DNA from 2 places in the Variovorax sp. CCNWLW235 genome. Region 1 is predicted to be linked to the other one. Evidence: riboswitches for the same ligand, from Rfam matches in the RefSeq annotation. Region 1 holds a riboswitch; the other holds the start of a gene.

What was found. A riboswitch is a leader RNA that binds a small molecule or an ion and turns the genes downstream of it on or off. The one in region 1 is predicted to bind glycine.
Region 2: linked by a shared signal. The riboswitch ahead of V9L21_RS22235 (D-amino acid dehydrogenase) and the one ahead of V9L21_RS04265 (ABC transporter substrate-binding protein) in region 1 are both predicted to bind glycine.

The regions. Positions count from the first base shown of each region.
Region 1 covers NZ_JBBCBW010000002.1:370,842-385,776, reverse strand. Annotated here, with positions in the region: gene ntrB (nitrate ABC transporter permease) at 1-727, shown strand, start outside; gene V9L21_RS04325 (ABC transporter ATP-binding protein) at 750-1,577, shown strand; gene cynS (cyanase) at 1,624-2,067, shown strand; gene V9L21_RS04315 (SDR family oxidoreductase) at 2,096-2,848, opposite strand; gene V9L21_RS04310 (Atu4866 domain-containing protein) at 2,992-3,354, opposite strand; gene V9L21_RS04305 (alpha/beta fold hydrolase) at 3,554-4,564, shown strand; gene V9L21_RS04300 (TRAP transporter large permease) at 4,931-6,232, opposite strand; gene V9L21_RS04295 (TRAP transporter small permease) at 6,229-6,732, opposite strand; gene dctP (TRAP transporter substrate-binding protein DctP) at 6,743-7,732, opposite strand; gene V9L21_RS04285 (type II 3-dehydroquinate dehydratase) at 7,780-8,232, opposite strand; gene V9L21_RS04280 (IclR family transcriptional regulator) at 8,300-9,094, shown strand; gene V9L21_RS04275 (NADPH-dependent FMN reductase) at 9,127-9,717, opposite strand; gene V9L21_RS04270 (hypothetical protein) at 9,826-10,611, shown strand; glycine riboswitch at 10,776-10,905, shown strand; gene V9L21_RS04265 (ABC transporter substrate-binding protein) at 11,098-12,681, shown strand; gene V9L21_RS04260 (ABC transporter permease) at 12,706-13,647, shown strand; gene V9L21_RS04255 (ABC transporter permease) at 13,669-14,616, shown strand; gene V9L21_RS04250 (ABC transporter ATP-binding protein) at 14,619-14,935, shown strand, end outside.
Region 2 covers NZ_JBBCBW010000025.1:1,021-15,955, forward strand. Annotated here, with positions in the region: gene V9L21_RS22170 (threonine dehydratase) at 1-84, opposite strand, end outside; gene V9L21_RS22175 (LysE family translocator) at 95-727, opposite strand; gene V9L21_RS22180 (VOC family protein) at 733-1,425, opposite strand; gene V9L21_RS22185 (PhzF family phenazine biosynthesis protein) at 1,437-2,360, opposite strand; gene V9L21_RS22190 (glutathione S-transferase family protein) at 2,365-3,006, opposite strand; gene V9L21_RS22195 (LysE family translocator) at 3,012-3,686, opposite strand; gene V9L21_RS22200 (DJ-1/PfpI family protein) at 3,712-4,338, opposite strand; gene V9L21_RS22205 (aminotransferase-like domain-containing protein) at 4,372-5,574, opposite strand; gene V9L21_RS22210 (DMT family transporter) at 5,613-6,569, opposite strand; gene V9L21_RS22215 (LysE family translocator) at 6,566-7,165, opposite strand; gene V9L21_RS22220 (aminotransferase-like domain-containing protein) at 7,269-8,684, shown strand; gene V9L21_RS22225 (PhaM family polyhydroxyalkanoate granule multifunctional regulatory protein) at 8,782-9,465, shown strand; gene V9L21_RS22230 (FIST signal transduction protein) at 9,509-10,789, shown strand; gene V9L21_RS22235 (D-amino acid dehydrogenase) at 10,807-12,108, opposite strand; glycine riboswitch at 12,200-12,305, opposite strand; glycine riboswitch at 12,338-12,428, opposite strand; gene rfbB (dTDP-glucose 4,6-dehydratase) at 12,545-13,627, shown strand; gene rfbD (dTDP-4-dehydrorhamnose reductase) at 13,624-14,514, shown strand; gene rfbA (glucose-1-phosphate thymidylyltransferase RfbA) at 14,542-14,935, shown strand, end outside.

The sequences.
Region 1 (14,935 bases):
ATACCAGAAGATGCTCGGCAAGGACCCGGGCGGCCAGGTCAAGAGCTCGGGCTTTCCGGCTCCGGCGGAAATGGCCGCGACCGCGTGGAAGCACTTGTCGAACCCTTTCTACGACAACGGGCCGAACGACAAGGGCATTGCCGTCCAGCTGGCGTATTCGCTCGGGCGCGTGGGCCTGGGTTTTCTGCTGGCCTGCGTGGTGGCGGTGCCGCTGGGCTTTGCCATCGGCATGTCGCCGCTGCTGCACAAGGCCTTCGATCCGTTCATCCAGGTGCTCAAGCCGATCTCGCCGCTCGCGTGGATGCCGCTTGCGCTCTACACCATCAAGGATTCGTCGGTCAGCGGCATCTTCGTGATCTTCATCTGCTCGGTGTGGCCGATGCTGCTGAACACCGCGTTCGGCGTGGCATCGGTCAAGCGCGAATGGCTCAACGTGGCCAGTACGCTCGAAGTGAAGCCGCTGCGCCGTGCGTTCCGCGTGATATTGCCCGCCGCGGCGCCCACCATTCTCACGGGCATGCGCATCAGCATGAGCATTGCGTGGCTTGTCATCGTGGCGGCCGAAATGCTGGTGGGCGGCACGGGCATTGGCTACTTCGTGTGGAACGAGTGGAACAACCTCTCGCTCACCAACGTGATCTTCGCAATCCTGGTGATCGGCGTGGTCGGCATGCTGCTGGACCAGGCCTTTGCCGGGCTGCAGCGAAAGGTGACCTATGTGGAGTGATCGATCAGCCCGGGGCGCCCTCATGACAGCTGCTTCCAACCCGTTGCCCGCCACCGGCGGCTTCCTGCGCATCGAGGGCCTGGCCAAGGCATTCGCGCCCGCGCGCCCGGTGTTCGCCGACGTGTCGTTCACGCTCGACCGGGGCGAGTTCGTCTGCATCATCGGCCACTCGGGCTGCGGCAAGACCACCATCCTCAATGTGCTGGCCGGGCTCGACCAGGCCAGCGCCGGCCACGTGTTCATGGACGGCCGCGAGGTGGCCGGCCCGAGCCTGGAGCGCGGGGTAGTGTTCCAGAGCCACGCGCTCATGCCGTGGCTCACCGTGCGAAAGAACATCGCCTTTGCCGTGAGCTCGCGCTGGCCCGACTGGTCGGCCGCGCAGGTCGATGTACAGGTGCGGCGCTTCGTGGCGATGGTCGGCCTGGAAGCCGCCATCGACAAGAAGCCATCGCAGCTTTCGGGCGGCATGAAGCAGCGCGTGGGCATTGCGCGGGCCTTTGCCATCCAGCCCAAGATGCTGCTGCTCGACGAGCCCTTCGGCGCGCTCGATGCGCTCACGCGCGGCACCATCCAGGACGAGCTGATGGCCATCGTGCGCCAGACGCAGCAAACCGTTTTCATGATCACGCACGACGTGGACGAAGCCATCCTGCTGGCCGACCGCATCCTGCTGATGACCAACGGCTCCGAGCGGCCCGGTGGCGGCTGGCGCCCCGGCAACATCGCCGAGACCGTGGCCAACCCGCTGCCGCGCGAACGCACGCGCGCCTCGCTGCACCACCTGGACGGCTACTACGCGCTGCGCAACCACATCGTCGACTTTCTCGTCACGCGCGCCAAGGCGTCGTGAGTTTCACTTCACTCATTCCATCCAACTTGATCAGGAGCAAACCCGCATGAACCGCAACGACGTCACCGAGAAGATCATCACCGTGAAGGTCTCCAAAGGCATTCAATGGGCCGACGTGGCCAGGAAGGTGGGCCTCTCCAAAGAGTGGACCACCGCCGCGTGCCTGGGGCAGATGACGCTCGACGACAAGCAGGCGAAGATCATCGGCAAGATCTTCGGCCTGACCGTGGAGGAGCAGAAGTGGCTCAAGGTCGTGCCCTACAAGGGCTCGCTGCCCACGCCCGTGCCGACCGATCCGCTCATCTACCGCTGGTACGAGGTGGTGAGCGTGTATGGCACCACCATCAAGGAACTGATCCATGAAGAGTTCGGCGACGGCATCATGAGCGCCATCGACTTCAGCATGGACATCCAGCGCCAGGCCGATCCGAAGGGCGACCGCGTCAATGTGGTGCTGTCGGGCAAGTTCCTGCCCTACAAGACCTACTGACCCGCGGCCGCTCGGAACACGCGGCCCGTCAGAACGCCGCGTGCTCGGCCGGCTTCGGCCGCCACGCCTGGCGCCGGGGCGCCGAGATGCTGCCGCCTTCGATGGCGCCGGCAATAGAGCGGGCCACGGCGTCCACCGGCACCGCGATGCGCCGCCGCGTGACCATGCGCTCGAAGGTGCTGCAGGCGGCAATGCGGTCGGCCAGCGTGTTGTCAGCCTCATTCACGTCTGGGCGCACCACCGTTACGCGCACCCGCCCGGCATGCTCCTGCCGCAGCCCTTCGGAGATGGCGTCCACTGCGTACTGCGTGCCGCAATACACCGCCGAGTTGGGCGACACGCCGTGCGCGGGCACCGGCGCCACGTTGACGATGTGGCCCCAGCCTTGTTCCTGCATGGTCGGCAGCACCGCCGCAATGCCCAGCAGCACGCCGCGCAGGTTCACGTCGATCATCAGTTCCCATTCATCGATCTTGCGCGTCCACAGCGGCGAGACCGGCATCACGCCCGCGGCGTTCACCAGCACGTCGATGTGATCGTGCTGCTCGAGTGCGAACTCGGAAAATGCTTCCACGTCGGGCCGGTAGGTCACGTCGAGCCGCTGGAAGCTCGCCGTTCCGCCGGCCGCCGTGATTTCTTCGGCCAGTGCCTCCAGCTGGTGGGTGCGGCGCGCGCCGAGCACCACCTTGGCACCGCGCCGTGCCAGCAGCCGTGCAGCCGCTGCGCCAATGCCACCGCTTGCGCCCGTGATAAGGACGACTTTTTCCTGGATTGTGCTCATAAGAAACTCCTCGTGCTGGTCTGTGTGAACCATGGCGCAACGCTGCGCCGGCATGGTGACAAGTCTCGCGCCGATGGTGTCTCGGGCGTTATACGAATCGAACGGCGTTCTTGCCTGATCCTGCAAAACGCGCGTCTTCGGGCTCAGCGCCGCGGTGTACTTTCGCGGTAAAGCACCATTCCGGCGTGGTACAGCACGCCGTCGCGAAAGTCGCCGTCGGCCGTAAAGCCGGTGTCGTCGACGTAGTCGATGTGATCGCCGCGCAGCGTGTAGCGGCCCTGGTAGGCGCTGCGGCGGTTGCCGCGCGCCTCGTCGTAGCGGCCGCCCGGCAGCAGCTCGTGGCGGATGTAGCCGTCCTTGGTGACCCACATGCCGACATAGCGGTTCTGATCGGTCGGCGCGCGGGCCGGTTCGGTTTGCGAGTGCGATGGCGCCGAAGCCATTGCCAGGGAGAGCGAGAGTGCGGCCAGGGTGCTGCCGCTGCGGTGCGTGGTGCCGGTGGACATGGTGTGCGCCTTTCTTTCGATGGGGTGGATCGATCAGCCGGTTTGGCTTCTCGTGCCAGTCCATTGTGAAAAGAGCACCCCTGCGAGCGGTATCCGCTTCGTGTCGATTTTTTGCCCAATTCTGCGGAAGTCTGCGGAAGTTCTGCGGAAGAATAGAGCGCCCTGAGGCCCGCCATTGAAAACCTCCAGACGCCGAACCATGCATATCGCTTTGGGAGTCGCCGCATTCGCAGCGTTGCTCGTGCTGGCGGGCATCGTCTACGAGCGCCTGGGCCAGTACCGGGCCGCACGGGACTTTCCTCCGTCCGGAACAATGGTCGACATCGGCGGCCGGAGAATCCAGCTGGATTGCCGGGGCTCGGGCTCTCCCACCGTCGTGTTCGAGGCGGGGCTGAGCGTCGAAGGTTCGCTGAGCTGGTCCGCCGTCCAGCCCAGGATCGCCGCCCACACGCGCGCCTGCGCGTACAGCCGCGCGGGCCTGATGTGGAGCGATTCTTCGAGCGCCCCCCACAGCGCCAAGCAGGTGGCGCAAGACCTTCGTGCAGCGCTGGCCAAAGCCGGCGAGCGCGGTCCCTTCGTGCTGGTGGGCCAGTCCATCGGGGCCCTCTATGCCATGGGCTTTACGAGGCAGTTCGGCCCGGAGGTCGCGGGGCTTGTCTTCGTCGACCCCTCGCATCCGGAGCAGGTCGAACGGGTGGCGGGCTTCATGACCGAGTCGCGGTCCATGTTGTCGCGGGTCGGTGTGGCGCTTGCGTGGACCGGTGTGCTGCGCGCGGCGGCCCCGGTGCTTCTGCCCCGGCCGCCGCAGCGGACTGCACGCGATGCACAGGCCATGCAGGCAGTATGGGCCTACGCGCCCAAGTCATTGGCCACGCAGCTCGCGGAGAGCGATTCGACGGACAGCACGCTCGCCGAGAGCCGGGACTTTCGGGATCTGGGCAGCCGGCCGCTGGTGGTGCTCACGGCAATGGCTCCCTACACCGATGCCGAACTCCGGGGAATGAAGATCACGCCGGAGCAAGGCACGCAGGTCCAGGCCATCTGGAAGCAGCTGCATGAAGAGCAGGCGACCTGGTCATCCCGAAGCACCCACCGGGTGCTGCCGAGTTCAGGGCACAACATCCAGCTCGAAGATCCGGATGCGGTGGTCGAAGCGGTGCTGTCGGTGGTGCGTGCGGTGCGCGCTGGCGGACCTGCCGGGTCCCCGTGACGATTGCACGGCAACGAGCCGATTCACGACGATGTTGTTACTCCCCGCTTTGCTCTCCGGTGAATAGAGTCATCTTGCCGGCGCCATCAAAGGCGCCACAAGGATTGGCGATGACCCACGACGACGCATGCAAAGCTCCCACCACCCGCGATGACCACGCTCCCGGCCGAGCCAAGCACGCAATGCAAATCTTGAGAAGCATTGCGCTGTGCAATGCATATATCGAGCGCGGCAACGACGTTCATGCGCTCACGGCGGCGCTGATGTTGCCCTGCTACCAGGCCGAGTTCAGAAATCTGGCGCTCGAACTGAATGAGGTGGAGGGGCGCGAACTCAGGGCCGCTCTTGCGGCCTGGCCCGTTGCGCTCAACCCGAATATCCCGCCAGCCTCGGCAGGAGCAGCACCATGTCCGGCCACACGGTCACCAGTGCCAGCGCGCCCAGCATGACCATGAGAAAGGGAAAGGTCTCGCGGATCAGCACCATCAGGGACACGTTCGCGATCTTGGCCATCATGAACAGCAGCAGGCCATAGGGCGGTGTCACCAGCCCGATCATGATGTTCAGCACCGCCATCACGCCGAAGTGCACGGGGTCGATGCCCAGTGCGGTGGCGGTCGGCAGCAGCACCGGCAGCATGATCAGGATGATCGTCGAGCCCTCGAGGAACGCGCCCATCACCAGCAGCAGAACGTTGACCAGCAGCAGAAAGCCGAGCGGGGAAAGATCCAGCCCCTTCATTGCCGTGCTGAGCGTCGCGGGAATGTTCTCGGAGGTGATGACGTAGTTGAACACCATCGCCCCCGCGATGAGCATCCCGATCGAGATGCTCATGCGCGCACTGGAGAGCAGCGACTGGTACAGGTCGGCCCAGCGCATGCTGCGATACAGCCCCGCCGAAATGAGCAGCGCGTAGGCGGCGGCAAGGCCCGCCGCCTCGGTGGGCGTGGTCACGCCGCTGTACAGGCAGCCCAGCAGAATGACGGGCAGCATGAGCGCCGGCAGCGCCTCGCGGGTAATGCGGGGCATTTCGCGCAGCGGCACCCGCGGCTCGACCGGAAAGCGGCGCCGGCGCGCCAGCACATAGATGAGGCCCATCTGCACCACGCCCAGCAGCAGGCCCGGCAGCAGGCCGGCAATGAACAGGTAGCCGATCGAAGTTCCGGACACCAGCGCATACAGCACCAGGGGAATGGAAGGCGGCAGGATCGGCCCGATCACGGACGACACCGCGCTCAACGCGGCGGCAAAGCCCGGCGTGTACTTGCCGTTCTTGGTCATCATCTCCTGCATCAGCTTGCCCGAGCCCGCCGCGTCGGCCAGCGCGGAGCCGGACATGGTGGCGAACACGATGCTCTGCAGCACGTTCACCTGCGCCAGCCCGCCCGGAAAGCGGCCCACGATGGCGTTGCAGAAGCGCAGCAGCCGGTCCAGGATGCTGCCCGAGCTCATGATGGTGGCCGCCAGGATGAAGAGCGGAATCGCCAGCATCAGAAAGCTGGAGTAGGTGCCGTTCAGCAACTGCTCCGCTGCGGCGCCCATGTCCATGCCCTTGAGGTACAGGTAGAGAACGGAGCCGCCGATCATCGCGTGGCCGATGGGCACGCCCAGGAGACTGAGCGCCACGATCACGTAGAGCGCCAGCGAAAAAGGACTGGTGAAATTCACAATGCGGATGAGGAAGAAGAGGGTGGTTCGTCCGTCAGCGGCGCGGGCCCGCGAACGAGTTGGCGCAGGCTCCGGGCAATCACCGCCACGACGAAGACCAGGTAGATGGCGTACATCACGTCCATGCGAATGCCGAGATACGAGCTCTTCTCGACCTTCATGAAGCTCACGTAGGCGTACGAGGCCGGCAGCGACATGCCGAACAGCACGATCACGCCCAGCGCCGCAATGGCGCCGACGATGCGGCGCATGCGCGGGCCGGCATTCGCGGCGACGAAGTCCATGCGGATCTCGTCCGAGTCCTTCAGCACGAAGGCCGCGCCCCAGAGCACCAGCCACAGCCACGCCGCCAGCGAAACCTCGGAGGTCCAGCCCACCGGCCAGTTGAACAGGTAGCGCAATGCGATCTGCACGATGAACGCGACGAAGATCACTCCCAGGAAAAGCGCTGCAACCGCTTCGGCGAAGCGGTGCAGCAACGAAAGCGCGCGGTCGAACATGGCTTTCGGGTTACTTCATGGCGTTGATCTTGTCGAGCATGCCGGGCGGCCAGTTCTTCGCATCGTCCGAGGCCAGGTAGGCCTTTTGCGCGTACTCGCGAAAGGCGTTGATGTTGGGCACATACACCTCAAGGCCCTGCTTGCGGAAGCTCTCGGCCAGCTCGGCCTCGCGCTTCTGGTGCTCGGCCGTGCTCCAGGCAATGGCCTTGTCCGCGGCAGCCTGGAAGCTGCGCTGCTTGGCGGGCGCCATGCCCTGCCAGGTCTTCATGTTCACCGTGAGCAGGTCGAAGGCCACCAGGTGCGAGGTCAGCACGATCTGCGACATCACCTCGTTGAACTTCATGTTCTGCACATTGGGCAGCGGGTTGTCCTGGCCGTCGATGGCGCCCGTCTGCAAGCCGGTGTAGGTCTCTGCGTAGGCCATGGGCGTGGGGTTGGCGCCGAGCGAGCGGCCCAGCATCTGCCAGGTGTCGCCGGGCGGCATGCGCAGCTTTACGCCGGCCAGGTCGGCGGGCGTGCCGATGCGCTTCTTCGTCTTCAGGCCCACGTGGCGCGTGCCGAAGAAGGTCGGCCCGAGGATCTTCACCTTCAGCTGGTCTTCCACCATCTTCTTCATCTGCGCGCCCAGGTCGCTCGCGAAGAACTTGCCGAGGTGATCGGGGTCGCGGAACAGGTAGGCCGAGGTGAGCAGCGACCAGGCCGGCACCTGCTTGGAAATATCCTGCGGCGCGATGTTGCCCATCTCCAGGTTGTCGCGCTGCAAGGCGATGAGCTCGGTGCCCTGGCGGAACAGCGTGGAGTTCAGGAACATCTCGACCTTGTAGTCGGCCTCGATGTCCTTGGCGAACATCTTCATCATGTCGGCGCGGATGTCCTTGTCCGAAAACACCGCGGCAAACCGCAGCGTAGGCTGCGCCTGGGCGCCGGCCGGCAAGACGGCGCCCGCGGCCAGCGCGGCCCCTGCGCCCAGCAGCGTGCGGCGATCGATGGAAAAGGTCATGGTGGTCTCCTGTCGTGTTGTGATGATGAAGCGGTAACTCGGGGAACTCAGGCCGCCGGCGCAGCCGCCAGGCGCTGCGCCAGCGCCCGGATCGCCAGCTCGTAGCCGAACGGGCCAAAGCCGCAGATCACGCCCGTGGCGGCCAGCGACACCAGCGAGTGCTGGTAGAGCGTATCGCGGCGGTGGATGTTGGTGATGTGCACTTCGGCGATGGGCTGGTCGAGCGTCTTGAGCGCATCGAGCAGCGGAATGGAGCGGAACGACAACCCCGCCGGATTGATGGCGACGGCCGCGGCGCGCTCGCGCGCCTCTTGCACCCAGTCCACCATCACGCCTTCGTGGTTGGTCTGGCGAAACTCGCAGTCCAGGCCCAGCTCGCCGGTCACGCGGCGGCACAGTTGTTCCACCTGCGCCAGCGTGGTGCTGCCGTACAGGTGCGGCTCGCGCACCCCCAGCAGGTTGAGGTTGGGGCCGTTGAGGATGTAGACGATGGAACTCATGCGGCCGATTCTTTGGCGCGGCCACGAAAGACTTTCCAAACTGGAAACAGCTTTCATAATGCAGGATATGAGCATTTCACTCGACCGCGGCCTTTCGATGGTGGAACACCTTGCGCGGCATCCGCAGGGGCTGCCGCTCACGCTGCTCGCGTCGGAGCTCGACATTCCGCTCGGCGCCTGCCACCGCTTGCTGGCCGACCTGCAGCGCTGCGGCTACGTTCGCCAGACGCGCAAGCAGGGCGACTACGTGCTGACGACCAAGGTGGTGTCGCTGGGTCTCGGCTTCCTGAGCGGCGCCGGCATCGTGAACATTGCCGAGCCGCTGCTGGAGCGGCTTGCGCAGGCATCGGGCGAACTGGTGCGCCTTTCGATCGTGGACGAAGACCGCCTCACCTGGGTGGCCAAGTCGCAGGGCACACGGCAAGCGGGGCTGCGCTACGACCCCGACATGGGCATGGATGCGCGCCTGTCGTGCACGTCGTCCGGCCACGCCTGGCTGATGACGCTGACCGATGAACGCGCGCTGGAGCTCGTCTCGCGCCAGGGCTTCGGCACGCCGGCGGAATACGGGCCGAAGGCACCGACCACCATCCGCGCGCTGCTGGGTTTTCTGCATGCGGCGCGGGTGCGCGGCTACGCCATGATCGACGAGGTCTTCGCGCCCGGCATGGCCGCCATGGCCGCGCCCGTGTTCCGCCGCAAGGAGGTGATCGGCGTCATCAGCATTGCCGGGCCACGCACGCGCCTTGGCAGCGAGCGCATGCATGAGCTGGCGCCCGCGCTGCTGGCCGCAACGGCCGAGCTCGGGCCGATCAGCAACGCGTCGAGCCTGTTCGGCCGCCCTTCGCTGGGCAAGGGCTGAGCGGCGCGACCCGGCTTGCCAGACCCGGCTTCTCAGTAAGGCGGCGCCTTGCGCGCCCGCTGCTCGCGCGCGGCGTCGGTCCACCACGCCAGGTCGTCGGCAAAGCGGCCGAACGAGCGCTGGAGAGATTCGCCCGCACTGCCCGTGGGCTTGCCGTCCGCATCGAGCGTTTGCGAGATCGGCCCGACGGCGAGCGTGCTCGAGACGACGACCATGCCCATCTCCGACAGGATCGAATGCCACACGGTGCCCGAGCGCACGCCTGAAAACCGGCCCGCCGAATAGCTGGCAACGGCAGCGGGCCGCCAGAACCATTCTTCCAGGAAGTGGTCGGTGAGGTTCTTCAGCCCGGGCTGCGGGCCCCAGTTGTATTCGCCCGTCACGAAGACGAAGGCGTCCGCGCCGCGAATCTTCTGCGCCAGTGCTTCCATGGGGGCGGGCGCGGTGCCCTTGGGGTACTCCTTGTACATGCGGTCGAGCATGGGCAGGCCCACCGCCTGCGCGTCGATCAGTTCGGCATCGGCACCTCGCGCACCGAGGCCCGCCACCAGGTAGTCGGCCAGGCGAATGCCCATGCGGTCCGACCTGTAGGAACCGTAGAACACCAGGATCTTGTCAGCCATTCGTCGCTCCGTTGTCGAGGCCGGGCGGCCACGGGCGAAGGCTACAACATTGGCATGTCGGCGCATTTGGTAGCAGCATCTTTCGAATCCTCTGGCTACCATTCCGGCATGAACAAGCTGCCTGCTTTTTGCACTGCCGCCATGGTGCTTGCCGCATCGGCCGGCCATGTGTTCGCCGCCCCCTCGGCGCAGGTGCTCGACGCGGTCAAGAAGCCGCAGTCGGTCGATCCGGACTGGCGCGCCCGCCTGTGCGCATTGCTGCCGCAGCCTTGCGACCCGCATGCGCTGGGCTTGTACCGGCTGCGCGGCGCCGCGGCAAACAGCTTTGCAGTGCTCTCGGCCGAGCCGCTGGCCATGGCCCGCGTCAAGCGCGACAAGGACGCGAAGACCTGGCAGATCGAGCGCCTGCACGACTTCAGCGCCTATGTGGCCGGCATGAAGAAAGACGCCGCAGGCGGCATGTCCGACACGCGCCTTTCGCTTGCGCCGGCACTCTATCCGCTGGCCGAAGGGCAATGGGCCATGGCCGTGCTGCAGACCGTGTCCGAGATGTATTCGGGCGGCGGCGCATCGTTCAGCAAGGCCGACTTCGTGCCGCTGGACGACACCCGGGCCGTGCACGAGGGCATTCCTTTCTCTTGCTCGAAGATGATCCGCGCCTGCTTCAGCGAAAAGGAATACAAGAGTTCGAAGCATTGCCACGACGAGAGCAACGGCAGCCTTCGCATCGCCTACGAAGAACCCGGCAAGCCAGGCGGACCCTACAGCTGGCAATACACGTGGCTGCAGAGCGAGTGGCCCGCCAACACACCCGCCAGCGGTACCACCACCACGCGTCTTCACTTCACCGCCAAGACCACCGAAAGAGTGAGCTTCTGCGGCGGACCGCAGTAGCTTCGGGGCGCGTTTCAATCCGCATGCGCCCCTGTGCGCACGCGCCCGAGTGGCACGCATTCTGCTTAGAAGAAAACATCCAGGAGAAATGCCGGCTCGGTGCTTCGAGTTAGTGCATTACCGAAGGCGACAGCCCGTAACGCTCAGGTCCCCAGACTGGATGAACGACTAACGCTGGAGAGCGCTGCCCGGCGTCCTGAACAAAAGGACTCCGAGGGCGGCCGCCGAAGGGGCAAGCCATGCGCGATGAGCGTGCATGGTGAATCTCTCAGGCCAAAGGACAGCAGGGGCATCTCGCGCAGTGCGCGGGGTGGCCTTGCGCGCTTCCGGAGCCTTCTTCTTCATGACCTTTGCCAGAGCGCACCGCGCATCGTTCCCTTCTTCATCGGGTGTGCCGAGGCCTGCGCATGCACGCAGGCGCCTGCCCGAATCGACCCCCGTTTTTCGCTGACTTTCCTCACGATTTTTTCAACCGGAGAACCGAAGATGCTGTCGAAACGAAACCTGAAAGCCGTTGTCGTGAGCGCCATGCTCGCTATTGGCGTTGCAAGCGCGTTCGCACAAGAGGCGGGCAAGGTGCTGCGGGTGGTGCCCCAGTCCGATCTGAAGATTCTCGATCCGATCTGGACCACCGCGTTCATCACGCGCAATCATGGCTATGCCGTGTACGACACGCTCTTCGGCGTGGACGAGCAGGGCAAGGTCAAGCCGCAGATGGTCGACAAGTACACCACCAGCGCAGACGGCAAGACCTGGACGTTCACGCTGCGCAAGGGCCTGGAATTTCATGACGGCAAGCCGGTGACGTCGGAAGACGTGCTGGCGTCGCTCAAGCGATGGGGCCAGCGCGACGGGCTGGGGCAGAAGATGTATGCGGCGCTCGACAAGGCCGAGACCGTCGACGCCAATTCGTTCAAGCTGGTTTTCAAGGAAACCTTCGGCATGGTGCTCGACGCGCTGAGCAAGCCTTCGTCGAATCCGCCTTTCATCATGCCGGCGCGCGTGGCCGCCACGCCGCCCGACAAGCAGATCGACGACGCCACGGGCTCCGGGCCCTACATCTTCAAGAAGGACGAGTACCGCCCGGGCGAGAAGATCGTGTACCTGAAGAACGCCAAATACGTGCCCCGCGTCGAAGCACCCTCGGGCACGGCGGGCGGCAAGAACGTGTATGTCGACCGCATGGAATGGATCATCCTGAAGGATGCGCAAACGCAGGCCAATGCGCTTGCCAACGGCGAGGTCGACATGATCGAGTGGCTGCCGCCCGAGCAGTACACGGCGCTCAAGGGCAACACGTCCATCACGGTCGACAACCCGATTCCCAAGGGCTCGTTCGCGCTGCACCTGAACCACATCATCCCGCCTTTCGACAACCCGAAGATCGCGCAGGCCGCCATCATGGCCATCAACCAGGAGGCGCTCATGCGCGCCCAGATGGTGCACAAGGAGCTCTACAACAGCTGCGCATCGGTGTACCCCTGCGGCACGATCTTCTCCAGCGACAAGACCGGCTACTTCACCGGCAAGCCGCAGTTCGAGAAAGCCAAGGCCCTGCTGAAGGACGCCGGCTACGACGGCAAGCCCGTGGTGCTGATGTACCCGGCCGACTTTGCACTGCTCAACAAGTTTCCGCCCGTGATGGCGCAGCTGCTGAAGCAGGCCGGCTTCAATGTCGACATGCAGTCGATGGACTGGCCCACGCTGGTGACGCGCCGCGCCAAGAAAGATCCGGTCGACAAGGGCGGCTGGAATCTCTTCATCACCGGCTGGGGCATTGCCGACAACATGAACCCGATGTTCTATGCGCCTCTCACGGGCAACGGCGAGAAGGGCTGGTTCGGCTGGGCCACCGACGAGAAGCTGGAGCAGCTGAAATCCGACTTCCTCGCAACGGCCGACGAACCCCGGCGCAAGGAGCTGGCCACGGCCATCCAGCAGCGCGTGTACGACACCGGCATCTACGCGCCCATCGGCGAATACAAGCCGCTGACCGCCTACCGCAAGGCGGCGGTGAGCGGCGTGGTGCGCTCGCCCGTTGCCGTGTTCTGGAACATCAAGAAGAACTGACGGGCGCTCTTTTCTGGAAACCCCATGCTGATCTTCCTTGCGCGCCGAATCCTGTCGACCGTGCCGGTGCTTGTCATCGTTGCGCTGATCGTGTTTCTCATGCTCCGGCTGGCACCCGGCGATCCGGCGGCCGCCATCGTGGGCGACAGCGGCACCAGCGAGAACATCGCCAAGGTGCGCGAGCAGCTGGGGCTGAACGAATCCCTTCCCGTGCAGTTTCTGCACTGGAGCGGCCGGCTGCTGCAAGGCAACCTGGGCGAGTCCTACTTCATGAAGAAAACGGTGGTGGAGCTCATCGGCCAGCGCATCGAGCCGACGGTGTCTCTCGCGGCGGTGACGCTGGTGGTCACCATCCTCGTCGCGGTGCCGCTCGGGGTTGTTGCCGCCTGGCGGCACGGCGGCTGGCTCGACCGCATGCTGATGGGCTTTTCGGTCATGGGCTTTTCCATACCGGCGTTCGTGATCGGCTATGTGCTCATCTGGATCTTTGCGCTGCACCTGCAGTGGCTGCCGGTGCAGGGCTACCAGCGGCTGAGCCAGGGGCCGCTGCTCTGGATCAAGCACCTCATCCTGCCGTCGATCACGCTGTCGATCATCTACGTGGCGCTGATTGCGCGCGTCACGCGCGCGGCCGTGGCCGAGGCGATGACCGAGGACTACATCCGCACCGCGCGCGCCAAGGGCATCTCGGAAAAACGGGTGCTCATGCGGCATGCGCTTGCCAACGCGGCAATTCCCATCGTCACGGTGATCGGGATCGGCATTGCGCTCTTGATCGGCGGGGTGGTGGTTACCGAAACCGTGTTCGCCATTCCGGGCCTCGGCCAGCTTACGGTGGATGCGGTGCTGTCGCGCGACTTTCCGCTGATACAGGGCATCACGCTGTTCTTTTCAGTCGTCTATGTGCTGGTCAACCTGCTGATCGACCTGAGCTACCTGGTGTTCGATCCGCGCATTCGCTATTGAGGCGCAAGAAGAAGCAAACACATGACCGATTCACTTGCCACTCCCATGCCTGCAGGCGAAGCCATCGTAGAACCGTTGCCGCCGCCCAAGCGCCGGTCGCTGCTCAAGCGCATCCTGGCCGACTGGTCGGTACGCGTCGGCGGCGGCGTGCTGCTGCTGCTGGTGCTCATCTCGCTTGCCGCGCCATGGCTCGGCACCATCGACCCGACCGCCATCGACCCCGGCAGCGGCAACCTCTTGCCCGGCACGCGCGGCGAGTTCAACAGCCTGGCGGGCGACACCTTCGAGCACCTGTTCGTCATGGGCACCGACAGCCTGGGCCGCGACATATGGAGCCGCACCCTCTACGGTGCACGCGTGTCGCTTACCGTGGGCGTGTCGGTGGCCGTTCTGGCGGTGGTGTTCGGCATGCTCGTCGGTTTGCTGGGCGGCTACTTTCGGCGGCTCGACAGCGCAATCATGCGGCTGATGGACGGCGTCATGGCCATCCCCGGCATTCTGTTCGCGATCAGCCTGGTGGCGCTGTTCGGCGGCAAGCTGCTGACGGTGGTGGTGGCCATTGCGGTGCCCGAGATTCCGCGCGTGGCGCGCCTCGTGCGCTCGGTGGTGCTTACCGTGCGTGAAGAACCTTATGTGGAAGCAGCCATTGCGCTGGACACGCCGACGTGGAAGATCCTTGTGCGCCACATCCTGCCGAACGCCGTTGCGCCGCTCATCATTCAGGCGACCTATGTGTGCGCCTCGGCGATTCTTGTCGAAGCCATCCTCTCGTTCCTCGGTGTCGGGCTGCCGGCCGACATGGCCACCTGGGGCAACATCATGGCCGAGGGCAGGGCGCAGTTCAACCAGTTCCCGCACAACGTGCTGTTCCCCGGCATCTTCCTGGCGCTCACGGTGCTGGCGGTCAACATCCTCGGCGACGGGCTGCGCGACACGCTCGATCCCAAGTTCAACAAGCGCGGGGGCTGAACATGGCGCAAGCACCTGTTCTTTCCGTTCGCGACTTGGCCATTTCGCTCCCGCGCGGCGGCGACCGGCCGCATGCGGTCGACAAGATTTCATTCGACGTACCGCCCGGAAAAATCGTCTGCCTGCTCGGAGAGTCCGGCTCGGGCAAGTCGGTCATTGCCAACGCGGTAATGGGGCTGCTGCCTTCCGGCCTTGTACCGGTGCGCGGCACCGTCGAGCTGCAGGGCGAAAACCTGCTGGCCGCAACTCCCGCGCGCCTGCGCCAGCTGCGCGGACCGTCGATGGCCATGGTGTTCCAGGAGCCCATGACCGCGCTCAA
Region 2 (14,935 bases), on a different contig from region 1:
CGGCCACGCGTACTGCGGCGTGGGCGGCATGGCGGCGGCGACGGTGCGCTGGGCGGCTTCGATTTCTTCGCGGGTGAATCTCACGAGCGGCCTTTTATTTGCGTTCCGTCAGCGCGACTCGCACCGCCAGCGCGGCCAGCACGCTGCCCATGATGTAGCGCTGCGCGCGCAGCCAGCCTGCGCTTTGCGACAGCACGGCCGTGATGCTCGCAGCACCCAGGATCATGATGGTGTTGACTGCCGCGCTGCTGGCGATTTGCGCGACGCCCAGCTGCATGCTCTGCAGCAGCACCGAGCCGCGCTCCGGATGAATGAACTGCGGAAAGAACGACAGGTAGAACATCGCGACCTTGGGGTTCAGCAGGTTGGTGAGAAAGCCCATGCGGAACAACTTGCCGGGCCGGTCGGCCGGCAGCGCGCGTGCCTCGAACGGCGCATTGCCGCCGGGCTTGACCGCCTGCCATGCAAGCCACAGCAGATAGGCCGCGCCGGCAAGGCGAATGGCGTCGAACGCGAGCGGCACGGCCAGCAGCAGCGCGGTGAGCCCGAGCGCGGCGGCAAACAGGTGCACCAGAAACGCCATCAGCACCCCGCCGAGCGAAATGAGCCCGGCGCGTCGGCCCTGAATGAGCGTGCGCGACACGCAATAGATCATGTTCGGCCCCGGCGTGAGCGCGAGCAGGATGGCGGCGAGCGCGAACCAGGCGATTTCGGTCAAGGTCAGCATGACGGTCAGAGTCCTTCGGATTGGAGCGTGACCGGGCCGCGCGGCGTGTCGAGCACGGCCACGAGGTTGGGCGCGCCGGGCTGCACGGCCATGCCGGCCATGCCGATGGTGGACAGCGCCGCGGCCAGGTCGGCCGCGCGTGGGTGGGTGGCCTGCAGCGATCGCAGCGCCAGGCCCGAAGTCGGCATGGCATCGGTGGGATGCACGGGGCCCCACTGGATCAGCGTGGGCAGCGCGCCATAGAAGAGCCGCTGGCCGTCGTCGCGCACGGTGATCTGCCATTCGAGCCGGCCGGCGGGCGTGTCGCGCGAGGCTTCGAGCAGTTGGCCGCGATCGATGTGCGCGCGCTCGTCGTGCGCCAGCGCCTGCAGCGTCGCGTGCGCATTGGGCACCCGTGCAACGAAGTGAACCAGCCGCGGTCCGCGCCGCACGAGGCCCGCCTGCAGCACCGCATCGTCCAGGTCGAACCAGCGGCGCGTGCCCGGGCGCGAGGGCCGCTTGCCCGGTTCGATGGCGATGATTTCCAGGTAGGCCTGGGGAAACGCGTCGCTTGCGATGTTCAGCAGCCGGTTGTGCGTGCCCATCAGCGGATGCGAGCCGCCGGGCCCGGGCGTCACGCCCAGGATGGCTTCGCACCACGCCACGCCTTCGGCCAGCGAGGCGGCGGCGATCACCAGGTGGTCGAGTTGAGCGGACATGGTGCCTACCTTTACAGCGTGACCTGGCCGTCGATGCAGGTCACGGCGTCGCCGCCGACCCACACCATGCCGTCGCTGTCGCGCTCGATGTACACGCGCCCCGCGCGTCCGAGGCACTGGCCCTGTGCGGCCACGTAGCGGGCGGGCATGTGGCCGTCGGCAATCAGCCATTCGGCAAGGCCGGCGTTGAGGCTGCCGGTGACGGGGTCTTCCTCGACGCCGATGGGCGCGGCGAAGGCGCGCACCTCCAGGTCGATCTTCTGGTCGCCTCCTTCTGCGGCCGAGGCCTTGCCGCCGAAGGCACGCGCCTCGCGGTTCGAGCGGCCGATGAGCATCGACGAACCCTCTGCCGCAGGCACGCCCGCCACGCCGGCCTTGACGCCCAGCTCCTTGAGCATGCGATGGTCGGGCACGAGCCGCAGCACGGTGTCCGCATCGCTGAGCAGCAGGCCGAACCAGACCGGGCCGTTGTCCAGCACCTGGGCCGCGACGATTTGCTGCGCCTTCAGGCCCAGTGCGCCCGCCACCTTGGCCAGCAGCGTGGGGCTGGGCGCGCTGCGCTTGAGCGGCGGAGCCGAGAAAGCCAGGCGCTCGCCTTCCAAGCGCAGCGGCACCAGGCCTGCTGCGCACTGCTGCACGACGCGGCCCGCCGCCTTGGGCTTGCCGCCGGCCTGCAGCCAGGCATGGCAGCTGCCGATGGTCGGGTGGCCCGCGAACGGCAGCTCGCCGCCCGGCGTGAAGATGCGCACGCGGTAGTCGGCCGTGGGCTCGGTCGGCGGCAGCAGGAAGGTGGTTTCCGACAGGTTGGTCCACTGCGCAAAGCGCTGCATGGCGGCGTCGTCGAGACCGGATCCGTCGAGCACCACGGCAAGCGGATTGCCGAGGTAGGGCGTTGCGGTGAAGACGTCGACTTGTTTGAACGGGCGGGGTTTCATGATGTCATTCGAGCGGGAGATCGAGCACGCCGCGCGTGCCCGGACGGGAGAGGAGTTCGCTGTACCAGCGTTCGAGGTTCGGCCAGCTGGGGCGCTGGTATTCGGCCGGCGGCAGGCCGAACCAGCGGTGCGCCTCGCAGCCGATGGGAATGTCGGCCATGGTGAAGCGGTCGCCCGCTATGAAGGGCTGGCGTGCAAGGTGCGCGTCGAGCATTGCGAACAGCGCTTCGCTCGCATGAACCGAAGCCGCGATGAGCGCAGGTTCGCGTTCGGCCGGCACCGTGCGCACCCATTGCACGAAGGCATCGCGGCTCGCGCGGTTGAGCGTGGTCTGCTGCCAGTCCATCCAGCGCTCGGCGTCGAAGCGCGCGGGCAGGTCGCTCGGGTAGAACTTGCCGTGCGAATGCTTGGCGCACAGGTAGCGCACGATCACGTTCGATTCCCAGAGCGTGACGCGTTCGCTGCCTTCGCCGTCGTCGATGGTGGGCACCATCGCGTTCGGGTTGAGCGCCAGGTATTCGGGCGTTTGCACCACGCCGAAACGGCCGCCGGCTTCTGTGCGTTGAAAGTCGAGCCCGAGTTCCTGCGCGCACCAGACGACTTTGCGCACGTTGATCGAACTGATGCGGCCCCAGATGTTGAGCATGGTGTTCAGCTTCCTTGAGCAGGTGTGGCGGACAGGGCAGAAGGCATGGAAGGACGGTCGAGCAGCAGCAGGCGAATTGCCAGGCCGACCATCACCAGCGCCAGCAGGCCGCGCTGGAATCTTTCAGCCCCCGGACGGCGCTGCAGCCAGCGGCCTGCTTGCCCGCTGCATGCGCCGAGCAGCGTGTTGAATGCGAGCGCGGCAGCCGAGAGCATGACGCCGAGCTGCAGCAGTTGCAAGGGCACGCTGCCGCGCGCCGGGTCGACGAACTGCGGCAGGAACACCATGAAGAACAGCAACGCCTTCGGATTGACCAGGTTGTTGAAAAAGGCCATGCGCACGATGCGCGCGAAAGCGGAGGGCTGCGCGCGCGTGCCGCCCGGTAACCCGACGTTGCTGCTGCGCAGCGACTGCACCGCCAGCCACAGCAGGTACAGCGCGCCCGCGTAGCGCAGCAGGTCGAAGGAAGGAGGCCATGCTGCGACCAGCGCGGTGACGCCGGTGGCGGCAAAGAGTGTATGCACCAGGTCGGCCGACGAAATGCCGAGCGCCGCCGCAAACCCGCCGCGCGGCCCGTGCGCCACGCCGTGCGAGAGCACGAAGGCCATGTTCGGCCCGGGCGACAGGAACAGTGCGAGCACGGCCAGGAGGAAGAGCGCGAGCGTGGCGAGGCTGATCATGGCGTGACCTGCAATGCTTCTTCCTTCAGGCGGCCGCTGTTGCCGCAACCTGCGGGAGGTAAGGCTCGATGTTGCGCATGGCACGCGCCACGTAGTCGTCCTTTTCGCCCACCGGCGCGACATAGTGCAACGCACTCCTTGCTGCCTCGACGCCTTCGCTGCGCGCGATGAGCCAGGCCGCGAGGTAGGGCGCCGACAGGCAGCCGCCGGCGGTGGCCCCGTTGCCGCTCGCGAAGAAAGGCTGGTTGAGCACCTCGACGCCGGCCTCCTGCACCCACGGCTTGGTCGTGAGGTCGGTGCACGCCGGCACTGCGCCCAGCAGGCCCAGCTTGGCGAGCAGCAGGGTGCCCGAGCATTGCGCGCCGATCAGCTGCCGCTTGCCGTCGAGCCGGCGCAGCACACCCATGATGGCGGGATCGGCCGCAATCTCCCGCGTGCGGATGCCGCTGCCGACGAGCACTGCCTCGGCCTCGGTGGCGGCCTCGAGCGTGGAGCTCGCATGCACGGTCACGCCGTTCATCGAGGTGACCGTGGCGCTGGGCGCGGACAGCGTCACGCGCCAGCCCGGCTTCTTGATGCGGTTGAGCACGCCGAGCGCAACCAGCGAATCGAGTTCGTTGAAGCCGTCGAAGGTCAGTATGGCGATGTGCATGGTGGTACCTCTCTGTATGGCGTGTATGGCGGCTCAGACGGGTTCGGGCGCGAGCTTGCGTTCAGCCACTAGCGCCAGTTCTTCGCGCAGCGTCAGGGCCAGCGCGGCGATGGCGACATCGATTTCTTCGACGCTGGCCGTGACGAACGACAAGCGCAGCGTGCGCAGATCGCCCTGGCCCGCATAGAACGGTGCGCCGGGAACGAAGGCCACGTTGCGCTTCACCGCCTTGGGCAGCAGTGCCACCGTGTCGATGCCTTCGGGCATGCGCGCCCACAGGAACATGCCGCCCTTGGGCGCGTTGAACTTCACGTCCAGCCCGGCCATCTCGCGCGTGAGCGCGGCGATCATCGCGTCGCGCTGGCGCTTGTAGAGCGCGCGGATCGTGGGCACATGGCTGTCGAGGAAGTTGTCTTTCATCACCGCCGAAACCATGCGCTGCGTGAAGATGGGCGTGTGCAGGTCGACCGCCTGCTTGGCCTGCAGCAGCTTGGGATAGATGGCCTTTGGCGCGACCAGGAAGCCCAGGCGCAGGCCGGGCGCGAGCACCTTCGAGAACGAGCCCAGGTAGATGCAGCCTTCAGGATTGCGCGCGGTCAGCGGCAGCGGCGGCGCTTCGTCGAACCACAGTTCGCCGTAGGGGTTGTCCTCCACGATTGGCAGGCCCGCAGCAGCGGCCGCGGCGGAGACGTCGGCGCGGCGCTCTTCGGTCATGGTGCGGCCGGTGGGGTTCTGGAAGTTGGGCAGCAGGTAGATGAAGCGGGCATCCTTCGCCTTGGCCACCAGGTCTTCGACGATCACGCCGTCGTCATCGCTTGCCACGCTCACAGGTTCAGGCTCCATGGGACCGAAGGCCTGCAGCGCGCCAAGGTAGGTGGGCGTTTCGACCAGCACCTTGCTGCCGGGGTCGAGCAGCACCTTGGCAACGAGATCCAGCCCCTGCTGCGAACCGGTGGTGATGAGCACCTGCGCGGGATCGACGTTCCACGGCAGCATGTCGGCCACCGCCTGGCGAAGCGGCGCGTAGCCTTCGCTCGCGGCGTATTGCAGGGCCGCCTGGCCGTCCTTGTGCAGCAGCTCGGCGCAGGCGTCGGCAAAGGCCTGGATGGGGAAGGTCTTGGGCGAGGGCAGGCCGCCGGCCAGGCTGATGATGCCGGGGCGCTCGGTGACCTTGAGGATTTCGCGCAGCACCGACGGGTTCATCTTGGCGGCGCGGGCGGCGAGTTTCCAGTTCATGGGTTCTTCTTTCAGGCGGGTGGGGTGAGAGGCGATTGTCAGGATTGTTCGGCGCGCGCCGGGCGCGGCGAAACGGCAGGAGCGGGCTGCGGCTGGGAGAGGCGCTTGCCGAGCACCACGGTGAAGACCACTGCGCCGGCAAAGCCGAGGGTCACTACATCGAGCGGCTCGCCCAGCAACGGAATGGAGGCGAGTATGGACAAAAACGGCTGCAGCAGCTGGGTCTGGCTCACGCGCAGCGCACCGCCCATTGCAAGGCCGCGGTACCAGGCGAAGAAGCCGATCCACATCGAGAACACGCCGACATAGACGAAGCCCGCCCAGGCCGTGGTGGCGATGGGCTCGTGCGGCCACAAGGCAAACGTGGCCGGCAGGGTGACCGGCAACGCCATCACACACACCCAGCAGATTACGCGCTCCGCGCCGAGCGACGGCGTGACCTGCGCGCCGTAGATGTAGCCGAACGAAGCCGCGATGACTGCGCCGACCAGCAGCAGGTCGGCCCATTCGAAACCGAAGCCGTGGCCGTTCTGGCTTGCGCGCAGCAGCGAGAACAGCACGACCAGCACGCTGCCTGCAATGGCGCAGAGCCAGAAGCCGAGCCGCGCGCGCTGGTGCAGCACCAGGGCTGCGACCGCGGCGGTCACCAGCGGCAGCAGTGCGGTGACCACGGCTGCATGGCTGGCCGTGACCACGCGCAGGGCATAGCCCAGCAGCAGCGGGTAGCCGATCACATTGCCGAGCACCGCCATGCCGAGCGGCTTCCACTGGTGCCGCGCAGGCCGGGGCGATCGCGTGGCGAGCAGGAAGATCGTCGAGAGAACGCCGGCCAGTGCGGCGCGGCCCAGCGTGACGAACCAGGGCGAAAGCTGCGGCGCGTCTTGCGTGCCGGTGGCCAGCCGCGTCATCGGCAGCGTGACCGCAAAAAGCGCCACGCCGATCACGCCCAGCCACATGCCGAGGGTTTCGTCCTTGATCGTGAGTCGGCCGCTCATACGCTCAGCATCCACCAGGCCGTGAGCACCAGCACCAGCCCCATCGCGCGGTTGAACCACAGCAGGCGCTTGCCTTTGGACAGCCATTCGCGCAGCAGCGCGCCGACCAGCGCATAGGTGAAGTTGCTGATGAAGGCGTAGACCAGCATCACCGGCGCGACGATGGCGAAGCGGCCGAGCGCATTGGGCTGCCCCGCAATCCAGCCGGCCACCAGCGTGAGCGCGAGCAGCCACGCCTTGATGTTGACGAACTGCAGCATCACGCCCTGTCCGAAGCCGATGTGGAGGCTGGCGCTGTCCGCACGGCCGAGCGTGGCGCTGCCGCTCAGCTTGTAGGCGAGCCACAGCAGGTAGCCCACGCCGAGCGCCTTGATCGCCAGGCGCAGCGAAGGCACGGCCACCACCAGCGCGCCGATGCCGGCCGCGCACAGCACGAGCAGCAACGTCCAGCCCACGGGAACCGCGACCACGAAGCGCATGGCGCGCGGCAGGCCGCCGTTGGCGGCCAGGGCGGTGGAGAGCGTGGTGTTGGGACCGGGCGAGAAGCTCATCGCCGTGGCCAGCACCAGCAGCGCGGTGAATTCTTGCCAGTTCATTGCATACACTCTAAACTTTGGGACCATTACAGTTCCAATACAGTTGATCGAACATATTCGAAAACTGTATTGGCCTGCCACTCGACACAGAAGCGCAAGGCCGATGCTGACACGAACCTCCACCCAGTCGCTCACAGGGCAATTGGCCGACCGGCTGGCAGAGCGCATCCGCACCCGGCTGCTGCCGCCCGGCGCGCGCCTGCCCTCGGTACGCGAATGCGCGCGCCAGCAGGGTGTGAGCCCTTATACGGTGGTGGCCGCCTACGACCAGCTGCTGGCGCAGGGCCTGGTCGAGGCGCGCCGGCAGCGGGGTTTCTACGTGCGCGATGCGGCGCCCGCGCCGGAGGGCCGCCCGGCCAATGCGGCGCCCATGGTCGCGCAGATGATGGCGTCGCGTGTACCGGCCGACGCGAGTTCGCTCATCCGCAGCATGTTTCATCGGCCGAGCGACAAGCCGCAGCCGGGCATGGGGGTGTTTCCGCCGGACTGGATGTCGTCGACCTTCATGCCGACCGCGGTGCGCCGCATGACCAATACAGCCGCGCTGCAGGAGCTGTCGCTCCAGTACGGCGAACCCTCCGGCGACGCCGCGCTGCGCCGCAGCCTGTCGAACAAGCTCGTAGGCATCAACGTACCGGCCGCGCCCGACCAGATCGTGACGACGGTCGGCGCCACGCACGCGCTGGACATCGTGAGCCGCACGCTGTTGCGCGCGGGCGATCCGGTCATGGTGGAGGAGCCTGGGTGGGCGCTCGAATTCGCGCGGCTCGAGGCGCTGGGCATGCGCATCCTGCCGGTACCGCGCCGCGCCGACGGACCCGACCTGGAAGTGATGGCGCAGTACTGCGCACTGCACAGCCCCAAGCTCTTCGTGAGCGTGAGCGTGTTGCACAACCCCACCGGCTACAGCCTCACGCCGGGCAGCGCGCACCGTGTGCTGAAGCTGGCCAACGAGCACGACTTTCACATCGTCGAGGACGACACCTACAGCCATCTCGCGCCCGAGCACGCCACGCGTCTCAGCGCGCTCGACGGGCTGCAGCGCACTATCTATGTGAGCGGGTTCGCGAAGATCCTTGCGCCCAACTGGCGCATCGGTTTTCTGGCCGCCTCGCCGGAGCTGAAGGAGCGGCTGCTCGAAACCAAGCTGCTGGCCACGCTGACCACGCCCACGCTGTTCGAGCGGGCGCTGTCGTGGTGCATCGACCAGGGGCAACTGCGCCGGCACGCCGATCGCATACGCATCCGGCTCGACGGCGCGCGCAGCCGCGCAGTCAAGCTGGCCATGGCGCACGGCTGCACCTTCGCCTCGGAGCCCGCGGGGCTGTTTGGCTGGGTCGATACCGGCGTGGACACCGACGCGCTCACGCAGCGCATGCTCGACCAGGGCTACCTGCTTGCGCCGGGTTCGCTCTTCCATGCGCGCAGGCCGCCGAGCACGATGATGCGCATCAACTTCGCGACTTCGCAGGACGCCGCATTCTGGAAAGTGTTCAGCAAGGTTCGCGCAGAGCTTTGACAGTTCCGGGCAGGTAAACGCGAGGGCCGCAGGCCCAAATTGCCGGTGCGTTGGAGTAAGCTGGCATCACAAGAAAACCCAACCCGGAGACCCCTGCATGAGCAACGCCAGCCAGCCTTTTGACTTCAGTCAATTTGTCCCCGGATTCGACTTTCTGAAGAACCTCGCAGGCGGTGCCGCCGGAGCGGGAGCTGCCACAAGCGCAGTGCCCGGTTTGCCGAGCCTTGCGAGCTGGGTGGCGCCCACACTCAGCGTGGAAGAGGTAGACAAGCGCATCCAGGAGCTCAAGACCGTGCAGTACTGGCTCGAACAGAACGGCCATGCTCTCAAGGCCACCATCCAGGCGCTCGAGGTGCAAAAGATGACACTTTCGACCTTGCGCGGCATGAACGTGCGGATGGAAGATATCGCAAGCGCGTTCACCAAGCAGGCGGCTCCGGCGGCCGCACCGGCTGCCGCATCGGTCGCGCCTGAGCCGGAAGTCGAGGCCGCGGAGGAAGCGCCGGCACCCGCCAAAAAAGCGCGCAGCAAGCCGGCGTCGGCTGCCTCCGCATCGGGCAGCGACGGTGGCGTGATCGATCCGATGCAATGGTGGGGTTCATTGACCGAGCAGTTCCAGCAGATCGCCACATCGGCGCTGCACGACGCGGCCCAGCTCAAGGTGCCTGCATCGGCCGCCGCTCCCGCGGCTCCAAAGCCGGCCGCAAGGAAGGCGACAGCAACCGCTGCCAAAAAGAAGGCACCGACCGCGGCGCGAAAGCGAACGACCGGACGGCGCTGACGTCATACATACACACCTTGAAGAGAACGGGTTGGCACGCATCATGAAGTTGTTTCCCTCCGGTCACGCCACCCATCCGCAATGGCGCATGGCGGCCGGCCTTGTGCTGGCCCAGTTGCGCGCCCAAATGGCGCTGCCCGACTACGCGTCGGCACCGACGCTCGGGCTGCTCTACATCACCGACCACTATGCGTCCGATGCGCAAGACATCCTCGACCACCTGAGCGCCGAGCTTCCGGAGGTGACCGACTGGTCCGGCACCGTCGGCATCGGCGTATCGGCCAACAATGCCGAATACTTCGATGAGCCCGGCCTGAGCCTGATGCTCTGCGCGCTGCCGAGCGACCAATACCGTGTGTTCTCCGGCGTGGCGCCGCTGGGCAACTCGGAAATGAGCGGCTTCGAGGCGCATACCGCGCTCGTGCATGCCGACCCGGCCACCCCCGATCTCACCGAATTGATCGGCGAGATGGCGGGCCGCACCGACACCGGCTACCTGTTCGGCGGCCTCTCGTCGGGCCGTGCAGGCGCCTTGCAGTTTGCGGTCGGCGGCAACGGCAACATCCGCGGCCACGGTGCGGCGGGCGGCGTGTTCTCGGGAGGCTTGTCGGGCGTGGTGTTCGGCGAAGGCGTGCGGCTGGTGTCGCGCGTCACGCAAGGCTGCCAGCCGCTGCGCTCCGGCGCGGGACGCGAGCGCGAGATCACCGAAGCCGATGGCAACCTGCTGCTCAAGCTCGACGGCGAACCCGCGCTCGACGTGCTGCTGGCCGACCTGCAGGTGACGCTGGAGCGCCCACAGGAAGCCATCGACGCCGTGCGCGCCACCCTGGTGGGCCTGGGAGATGCGGGCAGCGACGGCATTCGCCGTACCGGCGACCTGGGCGCCGACGTGCTGGTGCGCCACATCATCGGCCTGGACCCCACGCGCCGCGGCATCGCCATTGCCGACGTGGCCGAGGCCGGCATGCGCCTGACCTTCTGCCGGCGCAATGCACAGGCCGCGCGCGCCGACCTGATGCGCATCTGCGCGGAAATCCGCGAGGAGCTGGAGCCCGAAGAGCAGACCCTGGCCACCGCGCGCGCCGTGGCGGCCGGAGAAGCCGAAGCAGCGCCGCATCCGGCGCGCCGCATTGCCGGCGCCGTGTACGTGAGTTGCTCAGGACGCGGCGGGCCGCATTTCGGCGCACCGGGCGCCGAACTGCAGATCGTGCGGCACGCGCTGGGCGACGTGCCGCTCGTTGGCTTCTTTGCGGCGGGGGAGATTGCCCGGCACCACCTGTATGGATATACGGGGGTGTTGACGGTGTTTACCGGCAACGACTGACCGCCGCCACGGCCAGATCAGGCCGGCTGGAGCACGCGCGCTGCTGGTGCAGGCATGCCGGCAAACGCAAAATCGACTTCGGGTGCAAGCCCGCTCACGATCCGCGCCACCGACTTGCCCGAGCCGCACGCATGCGTCCAGCCGAGCGTGCCGTGCCCGGTATTCAGGTACAGGTTCGGCAGCTTCGTCTTGCCGACCAGAGGGACGTTGCTCGGCGTTGCGGGGCGCAGGCCGGTCCAGAACTGCGCCTGCGTGGTGTCGCCGGCGCCGGGAAAGAGCTGTTCAACGCGCCGCACGATCGCTTCGCAGCGCACGCGGTTCAAGTCGCGGTCATAGCCGTTGAGCTCGGCTGTGCCGGCAATGCGCAGGCGGTCTCCGGAGGCTGAGGTGTAGTGCGAGAACACGAGCTTGAATTCGTCGTCGGTCAGCGAGACCTGGTGCGCCCTCGTCGCGTCTTTGACCGGCAGCGTGACCGAATAGCCTTTGGCCGGATAGATGGGCAGGCGCATGCCCAGCGGCGCGGCATACAGCGGACTCAACGCGCCCATTGCAAGCACGAAGGCGTCGCCGCGGATGCGTTGAAAGCGCCCTTCGCTGTCGGTAGCTTCCACGTGGTCGATGTTGCCGCCCGCTTCGCGCAGCGCAGTCACCGTGTGGCTCATGAGGAACTTCACGCCCGCCGCTGCCGCGAGGCGTGCCATTTCGCGGGCGAAGAGGTTGGCGTCGCCGGATTCGTCTTCTGCCGTGTAGGTGGCACCGGCCAGTTGCGGGCGGATGTGCGCAAGGGCGGGCTCGATCTTTACCGCCTCGTCCGCGGAGATGACTTGCCGTTCGCATCCGAGCGCGCGCATCTGCTCGGCGGGCGCAAGGGCGCTGTCGAACTCTTTCTGCGTCGTATAAAAGTGCAGGATGCCTTGCGTGCGTTGGTCGTAGGCGATGCCGGTGTCGCGCCGCAACTGCTGCAGCACATCGCGGCTGTAGGTGCCCAGCCGCACGATCTGCTCGATGTTGTGCTTCGTGCGGGCGGGGGTGCATTCGCGCAGGAATTGCAGGCCCCAGAGCCATTGGCGCATGTCGGCGCGAATGCGAAAGAGCAGCGGGGCGTCTTCCTTGCCCAGCCATTGCAGCACCTTGAGCGGTGCACTCGGATTGGCCCAGGGTTCGGCGTGGCTGACGGAGATCTGCCCGCCGTTGGCAAAGCTGGTTTCAGCGGCCGGGGTGGCCTGCCGGTCGATGACGGTCACTTCATGGCCGAGCTGCTGGAGGTAGTAGGCCGAGGTCACGCCGAGCAAGCCGGCGCCAAGAACGATCACGCGCATTTCAAGTACCTTTGAGGTTGAAGCGCTTGAACGGCGGGCGAGGTCTGCTATTGAATAAATAGCAAGCAACCGGACGACCGCCGTCCAAGTTGCCGCTCCCCCTGTCCTCGGTACCTGAGAGATTCACCCGTTGCGCCCGCAACGGGTTTGCTCCTTCGGTGCATCACGCGAGGTGATGGCTCTCCAGACGGCGTGTCAGTTGGTGCAGTACAGGCCCCTTGCCGAAATTTCGAGAACTTCGTCGGGCCGACCTGAGCGTTTATGGGAGTTTGCGCCTTCGGTAGGGCAACCGGGGTTGCCCGCTCTCCTGCAGTGGCGCGATTGTAGGCGGAGCTTGCGGAGGCGCCAACCCTTGCTCCGGCCCGGCGGAGGGCCAATGGGATAATCGCCCGTTCATTCGCCAGAGGGCGATCGTTCGACAACAACAGGGGACCTCATGATCCTGGTAACCGGCGGCGCGGGCTTCATTGGCGCCAATTTCGTACTCGACTGGATCGCGCAGAGCGATGAGTCTGTCGTCAATCTCGACAAGCTGACCTATGCGGGCAACCTCGAGACGCTTGCATCGCTCAAGGGCAAGCCGAACCACATTTTCGTGCAGGGCGACATCGGCGACAGCGCTCTGGTCGATCACCTTTTGGCCGAGCACAAGCCGCGTGCCATCGTGAACTTTGCCGCGGAATCGCACGTCGACCGCTCCATTCACGGGCCGGAAGACTTCGTGCAGACCAACGTGCTCGGCACCTTTCGCCTGCTCGAGTCGGTGCGCGGCTACTGGAGCGCACTGCCGGCGGAGCAAAAGTCTGCTTTCCGCTTCCTGCATGTGTCGACCGACGAGGTCTACGGCTCGCTCTCCAAGACGGACCCTGCCTTTACCGAAGAGAACAAGTACGAGCCCAACAGCCCCTACTCGGCCAGCAAGGCCGCCAGCGACCATCTTGTGCGCGCCTGGCACCACACCTACGGCCTGCCGGTGGTTACCACCAACTGCTCCAATAACTACGGTCCGTTCCACTTTCCCGAGAAGCTCATCCCGCTGATGATCGTCAACGCCCTGGCCGGCAAACCCCTGCCCGTGTACGGCGACGGCATGCAGGTGCGCGATTGGCTCTACGTGAAGGACCACTGCAGTGCCATCCGCCGCGTGCTCGAGGCCGGCAAGCTCGGCGAGACCTACAACGTCGGCGGCTGGAACGAGAAGCCCAACATCGAGATCGTGAACACCGTGTGCGCGCTGCTCGACGAACTGCGCCCGCGCGCTGACGGCAAGCCGTACAAGGAACAGATCAGCTACGTTACCGACCGCCCCGGCCACGACCGGCGCTACGCCATCGATGCACGCAAGCTCGAGCGCGAGTTGGGCTGGAAGCCCGCTGAAACCTTCGACACCGGCATTCGCAAGACCGTCGAGTGGTACCTTGCACACGGCGAATGGGTACGCAACGTGCAAAGCGGCGCGTACCGCGAGTGGGTCGAGAAGCAATACGACGCCGCACCCGCGGCCAAGGCTGCGGCATGAAGTTGCTGCTACTCGGCAAGGGCGGGCAGGTCGGCTGGGAGCTGCAGCGCAGCCTTGCGCCGCTGGGCGAACTGGTGGCGCTCGATTTCGACAGCACCGATTTCAACGCCGACTTCAGCCGTCCGGAGCAGTTGGCCGAGACCGTACTCAAGGTGCGGCCTGACGTGATCGTCAACGCCGCGGCCCACACGGCCGTCGACAAAGCCGAGAGCGAGCCCGACCTTGCGCGCAAGCTCAATGCCACCTCGCCCGGCGTGGTGGCCGAAGCCGCCGGGCAGATCGGTGCACTCATGGTGCATTACTCGACCGACTACGTGTTCGACGGCAGCGGCAGCAAGCCCTGGCAGGAAGACGATGCCACCGGCCCACTCAGTGTGTATGGCCGCACCAAGCTCGAGGGCGAACAGTTGGTGGCCAAGCACTGCGCCAAGCACCTGATCTTTCGCACCAGCTGGGTGTTTGCCGCGCGCGGCGGCAACTTCGCCAAGACCATGCTGCGGCTTGCCAAGGAGCGCGACAAACTGACCGTCATCGACGACCAATACGGGGCTCCGACCGGTGCCGAGCTGCTGGCCGATGTCACGGCGCATGCGATCCGCGCCACCTTGCAAGACCCTTCCAAGGCGGGCCTGTACAACGTGGTTGCCGGCGGCGAAACCACCTGGTGCGGCTATGCGCGCTTCGTGCTGGAGCAAGCGCGGCAGGCCGGTGTAGACCTCAAGGCCGGCCCCGAGCAAGTTGAAGCCGTGCCTACGAGCGCCTTCCCGACGCCAGCGAAGCGGCCTCACAACTCGCGTCTCGATACCGCCAAGCTGCAGACCATATTTGGTCTGCGCCTGCCGCCCTGGCAAGAAGGCGTTGCGCGCATGCTGCGCGAGACGCTCTGAAGAGTGAATTCACACGAGAAGAAACGCATGACCACGACGCAACGTAAAGGCATCATCCTCGCCGGTGGCTCGGGCACCCGGCTGCACCCAGCAACGCTGGCGATAAGCAAACAGCTGCTACCGGTGTACGACAAGCCGATGATTTATTACCCGCTCAGCACGTTGATGCTGGGTGGCATGCGCGACATCCTGATCATCAGCACGCCGCAGGACACGCCGCGGTTCCAGCAACTGCTGGGGGATGGCAGCCAGTGGGGCATGAACCTGCAGTACGCGGTGCAACCGAGTCCGGATGGGCTCGCGCAGGCGTTCATCATCGGGGACAAGTTCGTGGGTAACAGCCCCAGCGCGCTGGTGTTGGGGGACAACATCTTCTATGGGCATGACCTCGTGCATCTGCTCGCCGATGCCGACGCGAAGC